DNA from 3 places in the Isoptericola jiangsuensis genome. Region 3 is predicted to be linked to each of the others. Evidence: predicted binding sites of a transcription regulator. Region 3 holds the regulator's gene; each other region holds the start of a gene.
The links. Region 3 encodes HrcA, which represses chaperone genes, less so after heat shock. Its sites were predicted from a motif close to TTNGCACTCGNNNNNNNCGAGTGCNAA; they were not measured.
Positions count from the first base shown of each region.

Region 1: groES (co-chaperone GroES) is a predicted target of HrcA. The motif match lies at 1,513-1,539, and genes of this name have one in related genera.
Region 2: ATJ88_RS00110 (Hsp20/alpha crystallin family protein) is a predicted target of HrcA. The motif match lies at 1,205-1,231, and genes of this name have one in related genera.

Region 1 covers NZ_PDJJ01000001.1:993,299-995,553, reverse strand. The annotation lists gene ATJ88_RS04575 (MerR family transcriptional regulator) at 1-526, opposite strand, end outside; gene ATJ88_RS04570 (WhiB family transcriptional regulator) at 729-1,019, shown strand; gene groES (co-chaperone GroES) at 1,107-1,403, opposite strand; gene ATJ88_RS04560 (class I SAM-dependent methyltransferase) at 1,565-2,255, shown strand, end outside.
Region 2 covers NZ_PDJJ01000001.1:25,165-27,419, forward strand. The annotation lists gene metE (5-methyltetrahydropteroyltriglutamate--homocysteine S-methyltransferase) at 1-162, shown strand, start outside; gene ATJ88_RS00100 (SRPBCC family protein) at 319-810, opposite strand; gene ATJ88_RS00105 (ArsR/SmtB family transcription factor) at 827-1,162, shown strand; gene ATJ88_RS00110 (Hsp20/alpha crystallin family protein) at 1,326-1,745, shown strand; gene rplI (50S ribosomal protein L9) at 1,852-2,255, opposite strand, start outside.
Region 3 covers NZ_PDJJ01000001.1:2,533,378-2,535,632, forward strand. The annotation lists gene dnaJ (molecular chaperone DnaJ) at 1-784, opposite strand, end outside; gene hrcA (heat-inducible transcriptional repressor HrcA) at 832-1,872, opposite strand; gene ATJ88_RS11645 (hypothetical protein) at 2,128-2,255, shown strand, end outside.

The sequences.
Region 1 (2,255 bases), 1.5 Mb from region 3:
GGTCGTAGGCGAGCGCGGAGTCCACGACCGCCGACACCCGGCCGGACGTGTTCTGGCCGGGAGCTCCGGGAGCGCTGCCGGCGGGGCGGCCGCCCGGGCCGCCCGGGCCGCCCTGGCCCCCGCCGGGCAGGGCACGCAGGTGCGCACGCTGCCGGGCGCCGGCGTCGGCGGCGTCGCCGCTGTCGTCGGGTTCGGCGGTGTCCTCGGCGGGGACGGTGGGCGGGCCGGCGCGGTGGGCGGCCTCGAGCTCGTCGACGTCGGCCTCGAGCGCGGCCTCGGCGGCGTCCACGGGGGCGACGCCCTCGAGCGTGAGCCGGCGCATGACGAGGAGTCGTGCCACGTCCTCGGGGGTGTAGCGACGGTGGGACCCCGCGGTGCGGCCCGAGGGGCCGAGTCCGTAGCGGCGGTCCCAGGTCCGGAGCGTCGCGGGGGCGACGCCGAGGCGGCGGGCCACGGCGGCGACCGCGAGCCCGGGGCCTGACGTGCGAGCGCCCCCCGAGTCCTGGGCGGGTCGCGATGTGGTCATGCGTCGATTCTGCCCAGGGGTGAGGGGTGCCGCCACCGCGCCCCGCGGTGAGCCTCGATCCGATGCGATGAATCATGTCGAACCAGGTCAGTGCGGCAGGCAACCGATTCGGAAGCCGTTCAGGGTGTGTCCAACCCGTCCCGCATGCCCAACTTGCACCACGGGCTTGAACAACTTCTGCACAACTTGTAGGTTGTTCGCCATGACGGAGATCTCAAGACTGCCCGGGCCGGTCATGGAGCTGTGGGAGTGGCAGTACCAGGGTTCGTGCCGCGACGCGGACGACACCCTGTTCTTCCACCCCGAGGGAGAACGTGGATCCACCCGACGACGACGGGCCGAGGCCGCCAAGGCCATCTGCCGCGCCTGCCCCGTCATGATGGAGTGCCGCGAGCAGTCGCTGCGCGTCCGCGAGCCCTACGGCGTCTGGGGCGGCCTGAGCGAGGACGAGCGCTCCGCCATCCTCGCCGGCCGCGACCGCAAGACCGGCTGACGCCCGACGCACCACCCCCCGCACAGCACGAGGCCCCGCATCGATGACGATGCGGGGCCTCGGTGCGTACGGACGTCGCGGCTACGGTCAGCCGACGACGACGGCGAGGATGTCGCGCGACGACAGGACCAGGTAGTCCACGCCGCCGTACTTGACCTCGGTGCCGCCGTACTTGGAGTAGATGACCTTGTCGCCGACCTTCACGTCGACCGGGACGCGAGCGCCCTTGTCGTCGAAACGGCCCTCGCCCACGGCCAGGACCTCGCCCTCCTGGGGCTTCTCCTTGGCGGTGTCCGGGATGACCAGGCCGGAAGCGGTCGTGGTCTCGGCCTCGACGGCCTTGACGACGATCCGGTCCTCGAGCGGCTTGATGGGGACCGACACGTCGGACCTCCTTGTTCGCGATGACTAGCTGGACTGGGACGCGCCCGAGCGCTGTCCGTCGTCGCGGGTGCCGGCACAGCGAGTGCGCTGCGACCAATCTAGGCAGCCGTTAGCACTCTGACAAGTCGAGTGCCAACAAGTGGACCTGAGACGATGGTCCGATGGACTCCTCGTCGCTCGCCAAGCTCCTCAGCCCCGAGGGCTGGGCCCTGGTCAACGCGCTGCCCCCGTACGACGAGTCCCGCGCGATGGCGCTGGCCACGCGCCTGCGCGCCGAGGGCGTGGACCCCGACCTCGCCGCGGCCGCCCTCACCCAGTCCCGGCTGCGCGCCAAGGCCCGCGCCAAGCTCGGGCCGTTCGCCGAGGGCATGCTCTTCACCCCCGACGGCGTCGAGCAGGCCACCCGGCTCGTCGTCGCCGCGCTGCACGCCCGCCGCTACCTCGCCGCCGGGGTGACGAAGGTCGCCGACCTCACCAGCGGCGTGGGCGCCGACGCTCTCGCGTTCGCCGGTGTCGGCCTCCAGGTCCTCGCCACCGACGTCGACGAGACCACCGCCGCCCTGGCCACCGTGAACCTGCGGGCCTTCCCCGAGGCGGAGGTGCGGCACGCCGACGGGCTCACGCTCGACCTCGCCGCCGAGGGCGTCGACGGCGTCTACGCCGACCCCGCCCGGCGCACCCGCGGCGGCAAGCGGATCTTCGACCCTGCCGCCTACGCCCCGCCGCTCGACGCCGTGTGGGCGCTGCGCGACCAGGTCCCCGCGCTCGGCATCAAGATCGGCCCCGGGGTCCCCCACGCCGGGCTGCCCGACGACGCCGAGACGCAGTGGGTGTCCGTCGACGGCGACGTCG
Region 2 (2,255 bases), 2.5 Mb from region 3:
GACGAGGTGACCGAGCTGCTGCGGCTCGCCGCGAAGTCGATCGACCCGCGCGTCGTGTGGGTGAACCCGGACTGCGGCCTGAAGACCCGCCGCTACGAGGAGACCGTGCCGTCGCTGGAGCACCTGGTCGCCGCCGCGCAGGCGGTCCGCGCCACGCTCTGACGCCAACCCGGCGCCGGCCGTCGTCGGGGCGGTGCCGGCCGAGGCCGACCATGCGGTGGGCGCCCGTCTGCTCGTGCGGACGGGCGCTCACCGCATGGTCCGCCGGTGCGGGTCCGTGGTCGGCGGGGACCCCGCACGGCGCGGCCCGCCCGGGGGTCAGCCGGCGTTGCGGTCCACGTAGAAGCCGTCGCGCAGGTTGATGCCGTGCTCGACCCACGCCTTGAGCGCGGCCAGCATCCCCGTCCAGCCCTCGCAGTTCCCGAACGCGTTGCGGGCGCCGTCGGGGGTCGCGCTCCACGCGGACTCGGTGATGGTGACCAGGGTCGCGGTGTCGCCGTCGAGCGGCTCGAGCTCGAACGTCGTGCGGGTCCGGCCGCTGCCGTCGGCGGTCGCCTCACCGCCCCACTCGATGACGATGCGGCGGGGCGGGACGGCCTCGACGACGGTCACGGGGAACCGTCCGGGGAAGTCGGCGAAGTCCCACGTGACCTCCTGGCCCGCCTCCAGGCGCCCGCGTGCGCCACCGGTCGTGAAGTAGCGGGAGAGCTGGGCGGGGTCGGCGACGGCCTCGTAGGTCACCCGGCACGGACGCGCGATGCGCCCGGACACCGTGAAGGTCAGTTCCGTGAGCTGCTGCGTCTCGTTCATGTTGTATTTTTACCACATGAACTCTTCCGGCGACAGGACGACGGCCGCCTCCGACGACGACCTGGTCTTCAAGGCGCTCGCCTCACCCCACCGACGCCGGATGCTCGATGCCCTGCGGGAGGCGACGCGGACGACGGGCGAGCTGGTCGCCGCGGTCCCCGAGCTCGACCGCACCACCGTCCTGCAGCACCTGCGGGTCCTGGAGAGGGCCGGCCTGGTCACCGGCCGCAAGGTCGGCCGCGAACGCCGACTCGCGCTCGCCCCGCTGCCCATCAAGCGCATCCACGACCGCTGGATCAGCGACTACACCCGCGCCGCGGTCGAGCTGCTCGACCGCCTCGACCAGGGGTGAGCAGGGCCGATGCGGCTGTTCGCTCAGGGCGAACAGAGGACGTTGGCACTCTGGCATCGAGAGTGCTAATCCTGGAGGCGTAGCCAGGTGACGCCGGAAGGACCGGCGCACTGCTCGCGGACAGGGCCGCGGACACGCGGCCCCATCGAGGAGGTGATGCGCGATGGCTACGTACTGGGACCCGTTCCAGGAGATGGACCGACTCTTCGGGTCGATCGCGGCGAACAACCGCACCGCACCCGCCATGCCGATGGACCTCTTCCGCGAGGGCGACCACTTCGTCCTCGCCGTCGACCTCCCCGGCATCGACCCCGGCAGCATCGACGTCTCGTGCGAGGACCGGACGCTCACCATCCGCGCCGAACGCACCCCCCGCTCCGGCGAGGGCCAGTGGCTCCTGCGCGAACGCACCACCGGCACCGTCGCCCGACAGGTCGCCCTCGGGCGCGGGCTCGCGCTCGACGACATCAGCGCGTCGTACGCCGACGGCGTGCTCACCCTCACCATCCCCGTCGCCGAGGAGGCGAAGCCGCGCCGCATCGAGGTCACGCACGCCCGCACCGACCACACGATCGAGGCCTGACCCAACTCTCCTCCCACCACCCGAGCCGCCGCGCCGAGCCATGCGACGCACGAAGGCCCCGGCTCCCCTCGCGGGAGGCCGGGGCCTTCGGTCAGACGTCAGGCGTTCAGCCCGCGACGACCTCGAGCGCGATCTTCGCCGACACCTCGGGGTGCAGGCGGACCGACACGGTGTAGCCACCGGTCGACTTGATCGGCTGGCCGATCTCGATCTTGCGCTTGTCGATCGACGGACCACCGGCCGCGGAGACCGCGGCGGCGATGTCGGCCGTCGTCACGGCACCGAACAGGCGGCCGGACTCACCGGCGTGCGCCGACACGGTGTACGTGCGCGACTGGATCGACTCGGCGACCGACTGGGCGTCGTCGCGCGAGGCGATCTCGCGGGCCTTGCGAGCCTTGCGGATCGCGGAGACCTGCGACTCGGCACCCTTGGTCCACGGCGTCGCCAGCGAACGCGGGACGAGGAAGTTACGGGCGTACCCGTCCTTCACCTCGACGACGTCGCCGG
Region 3 (2,255 bases):
GGTCGTCGCCGCGGCGGACGAACACCTCGTGCGGCTTCTCGCGGATCTCGACGTACAGGTCGCCCGCGGGGCCGCCGCCGGGGCCGACCTCGCCCTGCGAGGTCAGCTTGATCCGGGTGCCGGTGTCGACGCCCGCCGGGACGTTGACGGTGAGGGTGCGGCGCGAGCGCACGCGGCCCTCGCCGGAGCACTCGGCGCACGGCTCGGGGATGATCGTGCCGAAGCCCTTGCAGACGTCGCAGGGCGCCGTCGTCATGACCTGGCCGAGGAACGACCGGGCGACGCGCTGCACGTTGCCGCGGCCGTGGCAGGCCACGCAGGTGCGCAGGTCGGTGCCGGGCCGGCAGCCCTTGCCGCTGCACGTGCCGCACACGACGGCCGTGTCGACCTGGAGCTCGCGCTTGGCCCCGAACGTCGCCTCGGTGAGGTCGATGTCCATGCGCACCAGGGCGTCCTGGCCGCGGCGCGCGCGCGGCACGGGGCCGGACGGCTGGCCGCCGCCGCCGAAGAACGTCTCGAAGATGTCCTGGAAGCCGAAGCCCTGGCCGAAGCCGCCGCCCGCCCCGCCGCCGGGGGCGGTGGGGTCGACGCCCATGTCGTACTGCTCGCGCTTCTCGCGGTTGGACAGCACCTCGTAGGCGCGCGCGACGTCCTTGAAGCGTTCCTCGCCCTCGGCACCCGCGACGTCCGGGTGGAGCTCGCGGGCGAGCCTGCGGTAGGCCTTCTTGATCTGTTCGGGCGTGGCGTCGCGCTCGACGCCGAGGATCTCGTAGTAGTCGGTCACAGGTCTCTCTTCGGTGACGTGCGAGGTGTGGTCAGGGACGTGCCGGGTCAGCCCGGCAGGACGCGGGAGAGGTAGCGGGCCACGGCACGCACCGACGCCATGGTGGCGGGGTAGTCCATGCGGGTCGGGCCGATGGAGCCGAGCGTGGCGACGGTGTCGCCCTCGCTGCCGTACCCGGCCGCGACGACGCTGGCCTCCGCCAGCCCGTCGAGCCGGTTCTCGTGGCCGATGCGGACCTCGACGCCGTCGCCGGACATCTCGGTGAGCAGGCCCAGCAGCACGACCTGCTCCTCGAGCGCCTCCAGCACGGGCCGCAGCCCGAGCTCGAAGGTCGTGCCGGAGCGGGCCAGGTTCGCGGTGCCCGCGAGCACGACCCGTTCCTCGGTCTCGGTCTCGAGCGTGTCGACGACGAGGTCCGCGACGGCCCGCGCGACGCCGCCCAGCTCGGGCCCGGTGGCCCGCACGAGCGCGTCGAACGCCGCCGGCAGGTCCGCGAGGCGCTTGCCCGCGGCCGCGGCGTTGAACCGGGCGCGCAGCTCGCCGAGCCCGGCCTCGTCGAGACCGGGTCCGACGCCCGCGCCGTCGGGGCCGACGGGGAGCTCGCAGAAGCGCTGCTCCACGCGACCCGTGTCCGTGATGACGACGACGAGGATGCGGCCGGCCGCGACGGGGACCAGCTCGAGGTGACGCAGGCCCGACCGCCGCAGCGACGGGTACTGCACGACGGCGACCTGGCCGGTGAGCTGGGCGATGAGCCGCCCGGCGCGGGACAGGACGTCGTCGAGGTCCACTGCCTCGGACAGGAACGTCTCGATGGCGCGCTTCTGCGGCACGTTGAGGGGCCGCACCTCGGCCAGCCGGTCGACGAACAGGCGGTACCCGGCGTCCGTGGGCACGCGCCCGGCGGACGTGTGGGGCTGGGCGATGTAGCCCGCCTCCTCCAGCGCCGCCATGTCGTTGCGGATCGTGGCGGGCGAGACGCCGAGCCGGTGCCGCTCGGTGAGCATGCGCGAACCCACGGGTTCCCGCGTCGTGACGTAGTCCTCGACGATGGCGCGCAGCACCTCGAGCCTGCGTTCCTCGCTCACCGGACGGCCTCCCCTCGTCGTTCGCCTGTCGAGCGCACCGGACTTAGCACTCTCCATCGCTGAGTGCCATCCTACGCGTCCCTCGCGTCCTCCCGGTGGAGGTCGTCGTCACCTGAGGTACCTCAGGCGCCGGTCCGGCGCGGCACGGCGCCCGAGAACCGGTGACCTGCCCGATCCCCCGCGCTACCTCACCGCACGAGGCTGGGGTCCGGCGGGCCGACCGGTCCGCCACCGCCCGGGCCGAGGAGACCTGACATGGACCGCTGGGAGCACCTGACCGACCACCGCCTGCGCGAGGCCGAGCTCGTGCGCCGCGCCGAGCAGGTGCGGCTGGCCCGCGAGCGCCTCGCCGCCGCGCCGAGCGGCCCGGTCCGCGCCGCCGT